DNA from 3 places in the Mesorhizobium sp. M6A.T.Cr.TU.017.01.1.1 genome. Region 3 is predicted to be linked to each of the others. Evidence: predicted binding sites of a transcription regulator. Region 3 holds the regulator's gene; each other region holds the start of a gene.

Region 1 (5,685 bases), on a different contig from region 3:
TTGGGATACCAAACCGGTATCCGTCATGGACGCAAGCCCGGCCGCTGTCAATGCGGCCATCTCAAACGTGACCGGCAAACGATGGCAGGCGAGCCGATCGCCAGCAAAAACTGCCAGAAATTCGGAAACCGCAATGTCGCAGATGCAGAATGTCGAAACTGGGCTTCGCGAGATGATCCTCGGCCTCGAGGTCGGTCCGGGCGAGCGGCTGACGGAACGCTGGATCGAAAGCCGCTTCGGCGCCTCGCGCACGCCGGTCCGGGCAGCATTGCTGCGGCTCGAAACGGAAGGTCTGGTCTGCCGCGACGGGCGCGGCTGGACGGTGTCGCCCATCAACCTCGCCGAGCTCGAGCAGATCGCCGTTTATCGCGAGGCGGTAGAGGTCGCGGCGCTCCGGCTGACTTGTGCCTTGGAGGACAGGACCGCCGTCGAAATCATCGAGGCAATGCTGGATTCCTGCGACGCCGGCACCCCGCGCGAGGAATGGCACCGCGTCGGCATGGATTTTCACATCGAGCTGGCACGGCTGTCCGGCAACGAGTTCCTGTTCAGGGCGGTCCGTGATGCCATGACACGCCTGTCGCGCGCCCGTTGGCTGGAGGTGCGCGACGAGGCGGCACTCGGCCGCGCCTGGGCCGAGCACCATGCCATTCTGGCAGCGGTTCGGACTGGCGATGCCGATGAGGCAGCACGTCGGCTTTCGGCCCATATCGTCGGCAGCCGCGACCGGCTGGTGACATCGCTGCACAACGACCGGCGCGGCCTGCGTGCCAGGGGATTTGCCGTCGTCGCGGCCTGATTGCCGAGGCAACCACTTTCGCCCTCGCTTCGCGGGCGCCGATGGCGTAAGAGCGGCGATGGAAAACAACCGATTTGAAACACCCGTGACCGTCAAGTCGGGCGCGGAGGGAACCACTCAGCTCTTGCGTACGGCCCGCGAGGCTTCCGATTACCTCCTCAACAACTGGCCCGGCAAGCGCAGTCCAAAGCATCGCGAAGCGCTGCAGGCCTGCCATGATGCGTTGGCCGGCGACAAACCGGCCATGATCGCGAGGCGCGCCTTCATAGCCGCCGCGCGCGAAGTGAACGTTTTCGTCAGCGACAAGGCGCCGGCCTGAAGACGCAGCGGGATTCCTAGGCCAAATCCGATCCACCTCGCGGGCCGGACGCCGTTTACTCTGCCGTTTCCGTTTCGGTCTCGGAGGTGGTCTCGTCCTCGGGCTTCGAACGTTCCTTGGCTGCGACCTTGGCCGCCTGCTTTTCCGCCTTCTTGGCGGCCTTCTGCCGGTCGCGTTCCTTGCGTTCCTGGCCGTAATTCGGTGCTCGCGCCATATCTCTTCCTTTCGCAATGCTGAAGGTTGTTAGCCCTGCCTAGGAGCATTGGGCTGCAAACACAACACCGCAAAGGCCGATCGGCTCCATACATAGCCGGCAAGCCGGCTGCACGCGGTTCCGGGCTTGCAAGATGGCTGGCACAATGGTGTAGGAGAGACCGGGGTACAAATAACAAGCTCACCTGTTTTTACCAAGTGACCGATGGCCACGCTTCAAAGAAACGCACAGAAGCTATTCTACTATGCGCGCAATGCCATGCGCGATATCGCGCCGCAGGCGCTGTTCCGCCGCAGGCTCGGCGGGCTGCTCGATCGGGCCAGGCTTTCGGACGGGTCGATCCGCGCGCGTCTCAACTATTACAACAGGCTGCAGGACGCTTTCGCGCCGAGCGCCGATGCCGTGCCGGTCAGCCGGCTGCCGACAGACCGGAGCATGTATTACTACGATCTGAAGGAATTCACCCGCTACTTCGATCCCGATTTGCGCATCGACCTCGAATTCGGCGACGTCATCGAGGTGCCTGCCATGCCGTCGATCGTCAAGGATCGGCCGATCGCCGGCGACAACAGGAACGGGGTCCTGTTCAAGCTCAACAAGTTCCGCCACTTCCACATGCCCGCCGACGATGTTGCCTTCGCGGACAAGCTTCCGGTCGCCGTCTGGCGCGGCGAGCTCAACAATCCGATACGGACCTTGCTTCTGGAGGCCGCGCGCGATCTGCCCTTTTGCGATGTCGGCACGCCCAAGCCGACGGCAGCGCCGGAATATCGCAAGCCCTATTTGAGCATCGATCAGCAGCGGCGCTACCGCTACATCATTTCGCTCGAGGGCAACGATGTGGCGACCAATCTCAAATGGATCATGAGCTCGAATTCGCTGTGCCTGATGCCGCCGCCGACATACGAGACATGGTTCGGCGAAAGCGAACTCGTGGCTGGTGTCCACTATGTGCCGCTCGAACCGGATTTCTCGGACCTCGCCGAGCGGGTGCAGTATCTCGAGAAGCATCCGCCTGAGGCCGAACGCATCGTTGCCGCGGCCAACGCCTATTGCCGCAAGTTCGCCGATGAGCGGGCCGAGCAGGCGATCTGCTTGCTCGTGCTCTACAAATATTTCGTGCTCAGCGGCCAGATCGAGCCTGATCCCGAGGTCTGGCGTTTTATCTCGGGCTAGCCCGCGGCGATCTTCGACCTGATCCGGACCCTGTCAGATAGCATCCCGGTCGAGGACCAGATCGGCCGGACCGAACCGGTCTTTTGCGGTGAACTGCTGGTGCCAATAGGGGTAGAGAACAGCAGGCCTGCTCACAGCGTCCAGGCGTGCGCGCTCCTCGCTGGTAAGCACCAGGCTGGCGGCGGCGATATTGTCCTTGAACTGCGCTTCGGTTCGGCCGCCGATCACCAGCGAGCTAACGGCCGGCCGGCCGAGCAGCCAGGCAAGCGCCACCTGCGCTGCCGACACGCCATGGTTCTTGCCGATATAGGCAAGCACGTCGACGATCCGCCACAGCCGGTCCTCGTCGCGGATCGGCGGTTCCTTCCAGCCGCTGAGCTGACGGGAGGTGGCCTGGTCGCGGTGATATTTGCCGGACAGCAATCCACCGGCAAGCGGGCTCCACACCAGCACGCCAAGCCCCTGGTCGACCGAGATCGGCAACAATTCATATTCGGCTTCGCGCGCTTCCAGCGTGTAGTGGATCTGCTGGGTGACGAAGCGCGGCTGGTGCTGGCGATCGCTGATCCCCAGTGCCTTCATCACTTGCCAGCCGGAATAGTTGGAACAGCCGACATAGCGGACCTTGCCCTGGCTAACGAGCGTGTCGAGCGCGGCGATGGTTTCCTCGAGCGGCGTCGTGCCGTCCCATTCGTGCAGGAAATAGATGTCGATGACATCGGTCCTGAGGCGCTTCAGGCTTTTCTCGCACTCGCGGATCAGATGGTAGCGCGACAGCCCTTCGTCGTTGGGGCCATCGCCGATCCGCATGCGCGCCTTGGAGGCGATCAGCACATCGCCCTTGCGTTTGCCGCCGAGCGCTTCGCCGATGATCTCCTCCGAAAGCCCGTTCGAATAGACATTGGCGGTGTCGATGAGATTGATGCCGGAATCGATGCAGAGGTCGATCATCCGGCGCGCCTCGTCGAGATCGGTCTTGCCGACCGCCGAAAATGCGCCGGCGCCGCCAAAAGTCATGGTGCCCATGGTGAGCGTCGAAACCTTCAGCCCGGAACGGCCGAGAGTGCGGTATTCCATGTCAGATCCTCGCAATTGCGTTGAGAAGGCGGTGCTTCGAAGGCTGCCCGAAGGAGCCTGGCATTTGTAGGACAATTCATGCAGCTTGTCGCCCATGCCATGGAAGGCGGATCGATCACATCTTACCGTTTTGGGTGACCGGCGCACGAGCCGGCTGCAATAAAACCGTCATTGCCGGCCTGTATGCAAGTCGGCTCAAGGTGTTCGATCTCGGCCGGCAGGCCGGACGCCGACACGGGCGTGCACGCGGAGCAGCATAAATGACCGAAGCAAAACAGAATTCTCCTGCCAGGGATTGGCTGGAAGCGGAGCTAGCCGACACGCTCGACGAAGACTACGAGCTGGAAATGTCGGAACCCGCGCTGTCGCTGGAAATCGCCAAGATCTACAAGAACGCGCATCCGCCCTCGATGGATCGCATGCAGTATTTTCGCGACCTGATCACGCTGCAATCCGAATTGATCAAGCTGCAGTCCTGGGTGGCTTACCACAAGAAGAAGCTGGTGGTGGTTTTCGAGGGCCGCGACTCGGCCGGCAAGGGTGGCGTCATCAAGCGCATCACCCAGCGGCTCAATCCGCGCATCTGCCGCGTCGTAGCACTGCCGGCGCCGACCGAGCGCGAGAAATCGCAATGGTATTTCCAGCGCTACGTCCCGCATCTGCCGGCAGGCGGCGAGATCGTGCTGTTCGACCGCTCATGGTACAACCGCTCTGGCGTCGAAAGGGTGATGGGATTTGCCGAACCGGATCAGGTCGAGGAGTTCTTCCGCGACGTGCCGGAGTTCGAGCGCATGCTCGTCCGTTCCGGCGTCACGCTGGTCAAATACTGGTTCTCCATCACCGACGAGGAGCAGCAGATGCGCTTCCAGATGCGCATCCATGATCCGATGAAGCAGTGGAAGCTCTCGCCGATGGACCTGCAGTCGCGCGTGCGCTGGGAGCAGTACACCAAGGCCAAGGAAGAAACGTTCGCCCGCACCAACATTCCCGAAGCTCCTTGGTTCATCGTCGAGGGTAACGACAAGAAGCGGGCGCGGCTGAACTGCATCGATCATCTCCTCAAGCAGATGCCTTATGAGGAGGTGCCGCACGAAGAGATCACGCTGCCCGACCGCGTCTTCAATCCCGAATACGAGCGCCAGGTGCTGCCGCGCGAGCTGTACGTGCCGGAGAAGTATTGATCATCTGGGACTGCTAAAGACCCGGACGGGCGGCATTCCTTCGCGCCCCCCTCTGTCCTGCCGGACATCTCCCCCACGAGGGGGGAGATTGGCAGCGTCGCCGACGGTGCCAATCTTGCAACGCTGATGATTGGCGAAAGCCGGCGCGACATCCGATCTCCCCCCGTGTGGGGGAGATGTCCGGCAGGACAGAGGGGGCGCGAAGGATCGCGGCGCAGAGGGCTGCGCCTCAGTGAGACTACGCGCGCTTGATGATGACGTGCGTGGCATTCGGCGTCGCGACCTGCTCGCTGCACCGGTAGCCGAGCTTGAGCATGTCGATGCCGGCAAAAAGGTTCTCGCCGGAGCCGAGCAGCATCGGCGATATCGCCAGATGCACGTCGTCGATGAGCTTTTCCCTGAGATATTGCCGGATCGTGGCGACACCACCGCCGAGCCGGACATCCTTGCCATCAGCCGCTGCTTTCGCCTTTTCCAGCGCTGAGTGGATACCGTCGGTCACAAAATAGAAGGTCGTGCCGCCCGCCATGACGATGGGATTCCGCGGATGGTGGGCGAGCACGAAGACCGGCACATGGTAGGGTGGATTGTCTCCCCACCAGCCTTTCCAGCTTTCATCCGGCCACTCGCCGCGGATCGGCCCGAACATGTTGCGGCCCATTATCCACGCCCCAACATTTTCGAAGCTGCGCGCCACGAACCCGTCGTCCGTGTCTGTGGTCCCGCGATCGTCGCCAGACATGTTGCGGAAGGTCCGGGTGCCGAACATCCAGTTGTGCAGGGCTTCCCCACCTACGCCCAGCGGCTCTTTCAGGTCCTGGTCGGGACCGGCGCCATAGCCGTCGATTGACAGGGTGAAAGCGTTGACGCGAAGCTTGGACATGAGTACCTCCCTCGAGACCAGTTGTGAAATGCAAGC
Region 2 (5,685 bases), on a different contig from region 3:
CTGGATGGCAAGGGCGAGCCGAAAATCCGCCGCTGCAAGGACGACATGTCGCGCGGCAGCTTTAGCTTGTATGCGGGACCAGCTTCTTCACCGTTTCCGGGAAGAAATCGGGCGCTGCGTGGCGCTTGCCGAACATCATGTCGTATTGCAGCAGGCGGAAATCGCGAATGGCCGGGTCGATTTTCTTCTTGCGCGCCCAGTCCGGCGTGGCTTCGCCCGCCGGCGTCAACAGCAGATTGCGGTCGACGACACGGTAATGCTCGCGCATCTGGCCGAGGAAGCCGGTGTAATAGGGGTGGCTGATCCCGGCCGTGGTCAGGATATGGTAGGGCAGGAAGGCGGGGCTTACCGCGCCCATTTCCGCGGCCGGTCCGGTGCGGTTCGACCATACGATCAGCGGCGTCTGGTGATGCCGCAGCATCTGGTCAGGCGACTCCTTGCGCGGCGCGACATTGTCCTTGAGGAAGCCGGTTTCGACATAGACCGGACCGAGCGGCGGCAGATGGTCGCCGAAGAAGGCGATGACCGTCGGCCGCTGGCGGTTCTTCGCCCATTCGACAAGGCGCTCGAGGCCCTTGTCGGCGTCGGATGCTCCCTCTGTGAAGCTCAGCAGCGAATCCTTCGCCCATTGGCTGGTCGGCGCCTGCACCTTGTGGGTCGGATTGTAGTAGCGATTCGGCTCATAGGGACCGTGGTTCTGCAGGCTGACGGCGAAGAAGAAGAACGGATCGTCGGTGGCGTCGGCCTCGCGGATGATCTCGTCGGTCATCGCCGCGTCCGAGGCCAGCGGCCCGCGCTTTTCGAGATATGGCAGGTTTTCCTCCGACTTGAAGTCGTCGAAACCGAAATCCGCATAGACCGGCGTGCGGTTCCAGAACCAGCTCGTGCCCGGATGGATGGCGCGCGTCTCATAGCCTTGGCTCTTCAGGAACGTGGCCATCGACGGCACCGGCGCGCGGACATATTGCTGGTAAGGGATGCTGCCGGCCGGCAGGAAGGCATTGGAAAAGCCGGTCAGCGCCTCGAACTCGACATTGGCGGTCATGCCGCCGAATTCGGGCGAGAACATCGAGCCCGAGCGCAGCGTCCGCACATTGGGAATCGGATCGGGCGTGATGGTGACGCCGGGCAACTCGGTCGGATCCCAGAAGGATTCGCTCATGACGATGATGACGTCGGGCTTCTCGGCCGGTACGGAGACCGTCACGTCAGGCCTGTCGATTGCCGCGATCGACTTGTCGGAATAGCCCGCAGGCGCCGAGACGTGGGCCATCGGCACGTTGAGCGCGAAGGCGAGCGCGAAGCCGTTGGAGGCGTAGTTTTCCTTCTGGTCCCACATGATCGGGATGATCTGCAACCGGTCACGCGTCCACGAGAAGGTCGCGTAATCCATGATTGAGACGAAGAAGGCGAGCAGCGGCACTGTCAATGTCAGCCGGGCAAGGCGGCCCTTACGGCTGAGCGCCGGTACCCGGCGGCGCCATAGTCGCCAGCCATAGACGAGCAGCGATAGGCCGCCAACGATGCCGACCGCCATAGCGATGGCGGTCCCCGGGCGTTCGCGCACCAGAAGCGGCATCAGCGCCACGATCTGGCGTGAATACAAGAAATCGGTCGGATAGAGCGGATCGCCGAGATAGAGCGATTTCTGATGGCCGACAAAGGCCAGCGCCAGCGTCAGCGGCGCGACGATCATCAGGCTCTGGTGGCTGCGGCCGAGCACGGCATCGAGACCGATGAGGATCAACGCGAAAATGATGATGGTGGTCCAGCCCGGCTTGAACGGCTGCAGGAAGAAGGCGACGGTGCCGGCAAAGTCGCCGCGCACGATCAGTTCGACCGCAAACACCAGAATGGCGGCAGCGAGCAGGCTGACGAGGCCATAGCGGATAACGGGCCATTTCCGGCCCGGCAGATAGCCGGTGGCCGGATCGCCTTCCAGAAACTGTGGCGCGGCCTTGCCGGCGCCTTTCCTAGTCCTTGCCAACTTACAATTCCCCCGACCATACACAAAAGCGTCATTGAGCTGTCATCGATATGTCACAAAAAGCTAGCGCCTGTGGCTGAAATAAGAAGAGCCAGCAAACGAATCGTGAGCGATTTTCATCATGAGTGATCGACAAAAAGCCTTTTGGAACAGGCACTCGGCCAGCGATGCCGAGCCGGAGCGGCCTGAGTTGGGCTGATGGCGGACTTGACTTGCCCGCCTGCCTTGCGTCACAGGCAGGAAAAATCAGCCGCTTAGGAGCCACAGATGGCCGTCGCATTCACCTTTCCGGGACAGGGCAGCCAGGCTGTCGGCATGGGCAAGGACCTCGCCGACGCCTTTCCGGAATCGCGGAAGATCTTCGAAGAGGTCGACGACGCGCTCGGCGAAAACCTGTCGAAGCTGATCTGGGAAGGGCCGGAAGAGACGCTGACGCTGACCGCCAATGCCCAGCCGGCGCTGATGGCTGTGTCGCTTGCCGCAATCCGGGCTATGGAATCGCGCGGCTTCTCGCTGAAGGACAAGGTCGCCTATGTCGCCGGCCATTCGCTCGGCGAGTATTCGGCACTTGCTGCCGCCGGTTTCGTCTCGATCGCCGATGCCGCCCGGCTCTTGCGTATCCGCGGCAATGCCATGCAAGCGGCAGTGCCGGCCGGCGAGGGCGCCATGGCGGCGATCATCGGGCTGGAACAGGCCGATGTCGAAGCCGCCTGCGCTGAAGCGGCCAAAGATTCAGTTTGCCAGATCGCCAACGACAATGGCGGTGGCCAGTTGGTGATCTCCGGCGCCAGGGCGGCGGTTGAACTGGCGGCGAAGCTGTGCACGGAAAAGGGCGCCAAGCGGGCGCTGATGCTGCAAGTTTCTGCGCCTTTCCATTCGGCACTGATGACACCGGCGGCCGAGATCATGCGCGAGGCGCTGGCCGGGGTGACGAAGAACGCGCCGTTCGTGCCTGTAGTCTCCAACGTGTCGGTCACCCCGTCCAGCGATCCCGACGCCATCGCCCGCCGCCTGGTCGAACAGGTGACCGGCCGCGTGCGCTGGCGCGAGACGGTGGAGTGGTTCGGCGCGAATGGCGTTGCGACGCTTTACGAGGTGGGCGCAGGCAAGGTGCTGTCGGGACTGGCTCGGCGCATCAACCGCGATATCGCCACAGGCGCTGTCGGCACGGCGGCGGATGTCGAGGCGGCATTGGCGGCGCTCGCATAACCGGCCACGATTTGACCCCACCCGTGTGAAGGGTGTTCTCTTAGATCAGGAGACAAGACATGTTCGAATTGACTGGCCGCAAGGCGCTCGTCACAGGCGCATCAGGAGGGATAGGCGAGGCGATCGCCCGGGTGCTGCATGCGCAGGGCGCCATCGTTGGCCTGCACGGCACCCGCGTCGAAAAGCTGGAGACGCTGGCCGCCGAGCTCGGCGACCGGGTCAAGCTGTTCCCGGCCAACCTTTCCAACCGCGACGAGGTCAAGGCGCTCGGCCAGAAGGCCGAGGCCGATCTCGAAGGTGTCGACATTCTCGTCAACAACGCCGGCATCACCAAGGACGGGCTGTTCGTGCGCATGGCGGACGCCGACTGGGATAGCGTGATCGAGGTCAATCTGACCGCCGTGTTCCGGCTGACCCGCGAGCTCACCCATCCGATGATGCGGCGCCGGCACGGCCGCATCATCAACATCACCTCGGTGGTCGGCGTCACCGGCAATCCCGGCCAAACCAATTACTGCGCTTCCAAGGCCGGCATGATCGGCTTTTCCAAGTCGCTGGCGCAGGAGATCGCCACCCGCAACATCACCGTCAACTGCGTCGCCCCGGGCTTCATCGAATCGGCGATGACCGACAAGCTCAACGACAAGCAGAAAGAGGCGATCATGGCGGCGATCCCGACACGGCGCATGGGCACCAGCGCCGAAGTCGCTTCCGCCGTCGCCTACCTCGCCTCCAACGAAGCTGCCTATGTCACCGGCCAGACCATCCACGTGAATGGCGGCATGGCGATGATTTGATAAAAGTCAGTTGCATTCACATTTGGCGTTCGTCCAGCAAACCGGCGACGTTTCCCCGTGGACCTCACCCTCTATGCATGATGCCTGCTTACCTGCCGGGCAGGTAACCTGACAGCCCCCGCAAGCCTCGTTCGAAGGCGCGTTGCAGGAGGTTTCACGACCGGTGGGAAAAGAAGAACCGGATGATCCTCTTGAACAGGAACAAACCGACATGGTCCCCCAGACGGTAGTCCGCCACAGACCGGACCAGGAACTATTTCCGCACACCTGAGGGCACTTTTTCTGAGCGTCCGCATCGTTAAAGATAGGACCGGCCTTATGCTCGTTCGGCAATCGGTGGTTCACTTCTTTTGCGTGCACCGGCAGTGCTGTCGAAATCGCGGTGACGATCAAAAGCAAGATTGCAGCAATCGAGTTTCGCATCTTTTGCCCCTCTTTTCCCACGAAGAACAGTATTCAGCTCACTGAACGTTTCGATTTCCATTTCTGGCGGTCAGAGCGTCTCGGCAGCGATGGCGCAAGCAGTCTTTTCCTCAGGTGGACCGAACTTTGCCATTGCGGCTTTTAGATCGGCTTTGTCGAGGCCAAGCTGTGCGACAAGGGAGCTTGCAAGTGTGTTCGCCTGCTCTTGCGTCATCAGCTTTTGGCCCACCGCGGTATCGATGGTCCTGCAGACCGCTCCGATTCCACCGATCGCGGAGCCACCGACTTCGCCTATGAGTCCGCCGCCCAATGCGCCTACGACTACGCCAAGGCCTAGCACCAAAACATAAGAAAAGAAGCGCAGCATCTAACCCCCTTAAGACCACAATCGGTCAGCAGCCCGCATCCGGATCGGCGGCCTTCATCGATTTGCACATCGCATCGTCGATATCTGCTTGATCTTTGCGCACAAGGTCGCTCGGCGATGTCGGCGCAGGCGCTGAATTCTCGGGACTATCGACGAGCGTGCCAACCCCATGTCCACCAATATAGTTCCCATTGGCGTCGTAGTTGGCGTTGCCATTCTTGTCGAACGCGGGTGGCCGAGACCCCGACTCGGCTTGTGTCGGACCTTTCGGAGCTGAATAGCTCACGACTGGCTGACGGTAGCCTGCATAAGGCGTCGGATTCGTTGAACCGCAACCGGAAACAACGAGTGATATTGCCGCCAGTGCGATGAGCGACTTTGTACTGCTGAGCGCAGCCTTCCGGATAATGTTCATGAAAAACAGCATAGACCGGCACAAGTTCGTTGCAAGACCTTCATCAAGTGACGTCAGGTGAACACAATATCGGTGCCTTTATTTCACTGGAGACAGGTAAAACTCGCGGGCTTTTCAGGCGACAAAAATCGTTCATTTGCCCCCGTGCGTCTGCCCGTGCCACATGTACGACTCGAACTGGGTCCGGTTGCCGCTTCCCATTTCAGGAGGAACACCTTGTGAAAAAGTTTCCATCGGCATTCTTCTCGGCGGCGTTGGTCGTCTTCCCAGGCATCTCTCTCATGCCGGCTGCGGCAGCGCCTCACACTGTAGACTGCAGTTCGGTCAAGAATAGGTATGTGGAATGCGCGGCAAGGTATGCTGCACCTGTGCTTGTTATGCAGAAATCGTGGCGCCCATGCATTCTGAACAACACATGGGGATACAACCCAGAGACAGGTTATATCTGGGTTACCGGCGGTTGCCGGGGGTGTCTTCGCTGACCAGC
Region 3 (5,685 bases):
ATGCTCACGCTGACGAGCGGCGCGTCGTCGCTGCTGGTCGCGTTCAATGGCGGCACGGTCAAGCTGACCGCGCTGTCGCCTGGGGCCAACGGAACGGCGGTCGCAAAGGGCACGGTGATCGAGGCGCTGGACAGCACGGCGCCAGCCGCGAGCGGCCAGGCATTCCTGCGGGTCATCGACACGCCGGAAGCATCGCGAAAGATTTCGGACAAGGTGATCGTCTGGCTCGATACGCTGAAGAGCGCCGGCCTGATCGAAAGCCGGTTCAACTCGATCTTCTTCTTCACCGGCGCAAGCCGCGAGCCGGAACTGGCCGGTATCTGGGGCGCGGTCGTCGGATCGTTCCTGACCATGATCGTAACGCTCGCCATCGCCTTCCCGATCGGCGTTTCGGCGGCGATCTATCTTGAGGAATTTGCGCCCAAGAACCGGCTGACGACGATCATCGAAGTGAATATCAACAATCTGGCGGCGGTGCCTTCGATCGTCTTCGGCCTGCTTGGACTTGCCGTATTCCTGAATTTCTTCGGCCTGCCGCGCTCGGCCCCGGTGGTCGGCGGCATGGTGCTGGCGCTGATGACCCTGCCGATCATCATTATCGCCTCACGCGCTTCGCTGCGCGCCGTGCCACCGTCGATCCGCGAGGCGGCGCTTGGCATCGGAGCGTCCAAGGTCCAGACCGTATTCCATCACGTCCTGCCGCTGGCGATGCCGGGTATCATGACCGGCACCATCCTCGGAATGGCGCATGCGCTGGGTGAAACCGCGCCGTTGCTGATGATCGGCATGGTCGCCTTCATCGTCGACATTCCCGGTGGCTTCACCGATCCCGCGACGATCCTGCCGGTGCAGATATTCATGTGGGCCGATTTTCCTGAAGCGGGGTTCCAGCAGAAGACTTCGGCGGCGATTTTGATTTTGCTGGTATTTTTGGTCATCATGAATGCCATCGCGGTGATACTGCGCAGGCGCTTCGAGCGGCGCTGGTAAGGAGTAGAGGATATGAACATCATGACGGAAGCCAGCGTCGAGCAGAAACTGAGTAGCGGAACCAACGAGCCTTCGATCAAGATGAAGGGCGAAAAGGTCTCCGTTCATTACGGCGAGAAGCGAGCTCTGTTCGACGTGGATCTCGATGTCCGCGAGAACCAGGTGACGGCGTTGATCGGCCCATCGGGCTGCGGCAAGTCGACCTTTCTGCGTTGCTTGAATCGAATGAACGACACGATCGACATCGCGCGGGTAAGCGGCAAGATCACGCTCGACAACGAGGATGTCTACGACCCGAAAATCGATGTCGTCGAGCTGCGAGCTCGCGTCGGCATGGTGTTCCAGAAGCCGAACCCGTTTCCGAAGTCGATCTACGAAAACGTCGCCTACGGTCCGCGCATTCACGGTCTGGCCAGGAGCAAGGCGGAGTTGGACGGCATCGTCGAATCGAGCCTGAAGAAGGCCGGCCTGTTCAACGAGGTCAAGGATCGCCTGCTCGAGTCGGGCACTGGCCTTTCCGGTGGCCAGCAGCAGCGTCTGTGCATTGCGCGCGCCATCGCTGTGTCGCCGGAAGTGATCCTGATGGACGAGCCTTGTTCGGCGCTCGATCCGATCGCCACCGCCCGTGTCGAGGAACTGATTGACGAACTGCGCCAGAACTACACGATCGTCATCGTCACCCATTCGATGCAGCAGGCAGCGCGTGTGTCGCAACGCACGGCGATGTTCCATCTCGGCTATCTGGTCGAGGAGGGCGCGACCGACAAGATGTTCACCAACCCCGACGACAAGCGCACCCAGGACTACATCACCGGCCGGTTCGGCTAAGCGGTCCGGCGAATTTTCGAGCACGAGGACAGTATCATGGGTGAACATACCGTCGCATCTTTCGACGAGGAATTGGAGCACATCGACAGGCTGATCCGCGACATGGACGAGCTCGCCGCCGCGATGGTCGCAGCGTCGATCCGCGCGTTGCTTGCGTCAGACAATGCGATGGCGCAGCGCGTCGTCTCGGATGACGCCATCATGGATGCGCGGCAGCGCGAACTCGACGACAGCGCGATCACGCTGATCGCCAAGCGGCAGCCGATGGCGCAAGACCTGCGCGCCGTGGTTGGCGCAATCCGGATGGCCGGCGATCTCGAGCGCATCGGCGACCTGGCCAAGAACATAGCCAAGCGGGTCAGCGCCGTCGGGCAGAGCGCCACGCCGCGTAATCTCTCGCACGGTATCGACGCGATGGCGGATCTCGTTCTCGAGCAGCTCCGCGGCGTGGTCGAGCACTATGTGTCGCGCAACGCCGGCGCGTTGAAAGAGCTGCGCGCCGCCGACGAGAAGATCGACGTGAAATACACGGCGGTTTTTCGCGAACTCCTGACCTACATGATGGAGGACCCGCGCAACATCACCGCCTGCACGCATCTTCTGTTCTGCGCCAAGAATCTCGAGCGTATCGGCGATCATGTCACCAACATCGCCGAAAACGCCTACTATGTCGTGACCGGGCAGCAATTGCCGGCGGATCGGCCGAAGCTCGACGAAACGACGATGTCGGCGTCGGCGACATGACAGGGGTAACCGGCCGATGATCGCGCCGCGCATCATGGTGGTGGAGGACGAAGAGCCGCTGGGCGTCCTCCTTCGCTACAATCTGGAATCCGAAGGCTATCAGGTCGAGGTGGTGACGCGCGGCGACGAGGCCGAAATCCGGCTTCAGGAAAACGTGCCCGATCTTCTGGTGCTCGACTGGATGGTGCCGGCGGTTTCGGGCATCGAGCTTTGCCGTCGCCTTCGGGTGCGTCCCGAAACCGAGCGGCTGCCGATCATCATGCTGACCGCGCGCGGCGAGGAAAGCGACCGGGTGCGCGGCCTCTCGACCGGGGCCGACGACTATCTGGTCAAGCCGTTCTCGACACCGGAATTCATGGCCAGGGTCAAGGCGCTGCTGCGCCGTGCCAAGCCCGAAGTGCTGTCCAGCGTGCTGAAGGTCGGTGACATCATGCTCGATCGCGAATCGCACAGGGTCTATCGCAAGAAGAGCGAGATCCGGCTCGGGCCGACCGAATTCCGGCTGCTCGAATTCATGATGCGGCACCCGGGTCGGGTGTTCTCGCGCAGCCAGTTGCTCGACAATGTCTGGGGCGAGACGATCTACATCGACGAGCGCACGGTGGACGTCCATGTCGGCCGGCTGCGCAAGGCGGTCAACAATGGCCGCATGCCCGATGTCATCCGCACCATCCGCGGCGCGGGCTATGCGATCAGGGAAGACTGAACAGACTGCCTGAATTCAAGCTGCGTTCTTCCATTCAGGCCACGTGCTTCCTGGCCGTGCCGGACTTCCCTTGCGCGCCCGGCGCGAAAATCTCCTGGTCGACGAAGCTCAGCGCCCGCATGGCGCAGCCTTCGCGGATCAGCGGCAGCTCGTTCGGCTCGGTGTCGAAGGAAATCGAACCCGAATACTGACCGCCGGCGGTCTGAGCGATGGCCTCGCGCAGGGCCGGCTCGATCAGGTCGAAGGCGGCAGCGCTGGCGCCGACCATGGCGACCGGCGCCGGATCGATCAACGCGAACAGGCTGCCGAGCCCGAAGCCGAGCGCTTCGCCGGCCTTGCGGTAGGCTTCGCGCTCCGGTCCGTCCGTCTGGCGCGCCCGGGCCGCCAGTGCCCGCATCTCGGCGTCGCTGACATCGGCGACCGGCTCGGCGTTCTCGCTCAACTGCCTTGCATTGCGCCAGATGGCGTAGTTGCCGGCATAGGCCTCGACGCAGCCGCGCCGCCCGCAGCGGCAAAGCGCGCCGCCCGGCCGGTGGATCATGTGGCCGAATTCGCCGCCTGAGGAATGGGTGCCGGTGAACAGTTCGCCCTTCAGCACCAGCCCCATGCCGATGCCGTGGGAGAGCAGGATGGCGATGAAATCGTCGCGGTAGCGATCCGGGTCGCGCCAGCGCAGCGCCACGGCCATCATGTTGCAATCGTTCTCCATGATGGCCGGGATGCCGAACTCACGTTCCAGAATGTCGGCGAAGGCAATGTTCGTCTGCGGCGTGATCGGCGACCACAACATGGCGCGCGCATGGGAATCGGTGATGCCCTGGATCGCCAGCGCGATGCGGGCGACGCTTTGGATATTGAGATCGGGATCTTCGAGCCGGCGCCGGACGATGGCGACACATTCGTCGATCAGCTCGTCGCGCGACATGGTCAGCGTGTCCAGCCGGCGCTGTTCCTCGGCGACCACTTCTCCAGCATAATCGATGACGGCGACCGAAAGGAAATTCAGCGACAACACGACGGCCAACACCGCCGCCGCTTCCGGATTGAGGCTGAGGCCGACCTGCGGCCGGCCGCGTTTCAGCGAAACGGTCTCGCTCGCCTTGCTCTCGGTCAGGATGCCTTCCTGGATGAGGTCGGAAGAGATCGCCGATATGGTCGAATGGCTGAGGCCGGTGGTCGCGGCGATCTCGGTTCGCGACGGCTGGCCTGCCCGGCGTACGGCCGAAATCACCATCGCCCGGTTGCGCCGACGCAAATCGTCATGACGGATTCCAACCGACATCCTTTGCTTCCTCCCTCTTGCCGTGGCCGCTCATGAACCGGAAGCCGTCGGTAGCGTCCGACAAATACTGGCAGAAGCAGAAGGCCCTGTCATTGTTTATTCCGGGGCTCGAAAAAAGTCGGCAGGGACATCAAAATCCATCAGAATTGATGTTGACAGCGCTTCGGCGTTGGACCAGTATTTTTTCGAGGCTCGAAAAAATAGAGCCTTTGTGCCGGCCTTCGGGCCAGTTTGGTCGCGCCGTATCGCGGCGCAGGGAGGACTATCATGAAGAGATTCGCAGCCGCCATCCTGGCGGGGGTCGCCATGTCGCTGACGCTCGCGTCGGTCGCACAGGCGAAGGACAAGGTCATTGGCGTTTCGTGGTCGAACTTCCAGGAAGAGCGCTGGAAGACCGACGAAGCCGCCATGAAGACAGCGATCGAGGCCGCCGGCGACAAGTATATTTCCGCCGATGCGCAGTCCAATCCCGGCAAGCAGCTGACCGATGTCGAGAGCCTGATCTCGCAGGGCGCCAACGCGCTCATCATCCTTGCGCAAGATGCGTCGGCCATCGGGCCGGCGGTGCAAAAGGCGCTGGACGAAGGCATTCCGGTCGTCGGCTATGACCGGTTGATCGAGAACAAGGACGTGTTCTATCTGACCTTCGACAACCAGGAAGTCGGCCGCATGCAGGCCCGCGAAGTGTTCAAGGTGGCGCCGGAAGGCAACTACGTCTTCATCAAGGGCTCGGGCGCCGATCCGAATGCCGATTTCCTGTTCGCCGGCTCCATGGAAGTGCTCAAGGATGCCATCGACAGCGGCAAGATCAAAAATGTCGGCGAGGCGTATACCGACGGCTGGCTTCCCGCCAACGCCCAGAAGAACATGGAACAGTTCCTGACCGCTAACGACAACAAGGTCGATGCGGTGGTTGCCGCCAATGACGGCACCGCCGGTGGCGTCGTCGCGGCGCTGACGGCGCAAGGCTTGGCCGGATCCGTCCCGGTGTCCGGCCAGGACGGCGACCATGCAGCGCTGAACCGCATTGCGCTCGGCACACAGACCGTATCGGTGTGGAAGGACGCGCGAGAGCTCGGCAAGAACGCCGCCGAGATCGCCTCGCAGCTTGCCGATGGCAAGCAGATGACCGACA

What was found. Region 3 encodes PhoB, which activates phosphate uptake and scavenging genes when phosphate is short. Its sites were predicted from a motif close to TGTCATNNANCTGTCAT; they were not measured.
Region 1: a site for PhoB is predicted at 3,741-3,757, ahead of ppk2 (polyphosphate kinase 2). Genes of this name have one in related genera too.
Region 2: a site for PhoB is predicted at 2,017-2,033, ahead of EOB36_RS14845 (LTA synthase family protein). Genes of this name have one in related genera too.

What each region holds. Positions count from the first base shown of each region.
Region 1 is NZ_RZTA01000061.1:1,002-6,686, forward strand. It holds gene EOB36_RS19495 (GntR family transcriptional regulator) at 134-799, shown strand; gene EOB36_RS19500 (DUF982 domain-containing protein) at 858-1,118, shown strand; gene EOB36_RS19505 (hypothetical protein) at 1,174-1,332, opposite strand; gene EOB36_RS19510 (glycosyl transferase family 90) at 1,537-2,508, shown strand; gene EOB36_RS19515 (aldo/keto reductase) at 2,542-3,585, opposite strand; gene ppk2 (polyphosphate kinase 2) at 3,846-4,766, shown strand; gene EOB36_RS19525 (dihydrofolate reductase family protein) at 5,005-5,649, opposite strand.
Region 2 is NZ_RZTA01000038.1:45,544-51,228, reverse strand. It holds gene EOB36_RS14845 (LTA synthase family protein) at 62-1,987, opposite strand; gene fabD (ACP S-malonyltransferase) at 2,255-3,196, shown strand; gene fabG (3-oxoacyl-[acyl-carrier-protein] reductase) at 3,256-3,993, shown strand; gene EOB36_RS35150 (hypothetical protein) at 4,310-4,477, opposite strand; gene EOB36_RS14825 (hypothetical protein) at 4,487-4,783, opposite strand; gene EOB36_RS14820 (hypothetical protein) at 4,809-5,210, opposite strand.
Region 3 is NZ_RZTA01000003.1:30,613-36,297, forward strand. It holds gene pstA (phosphate ABC transporter permease PstA) at 1-990, shown strand, start outside; gene pstB (phosphate ABC transporter ATP-binding protein PstB) at 1,003-1,818, shown strand; gene phoU (phosphate signaling complex protein PhoU) at 1,855-2,562, shown strand; gene phoB (phosphate regulon transcriptional regulator PhoB) at 2,579-3,268, shown strand; gene EOB36_RS01550 (ROK family protein) at 3,303-4,550, opposite strand; gene xylF (D-xylose ABC transporter substrate-binding protein) at 4,818-5,685, shown strand, end outside.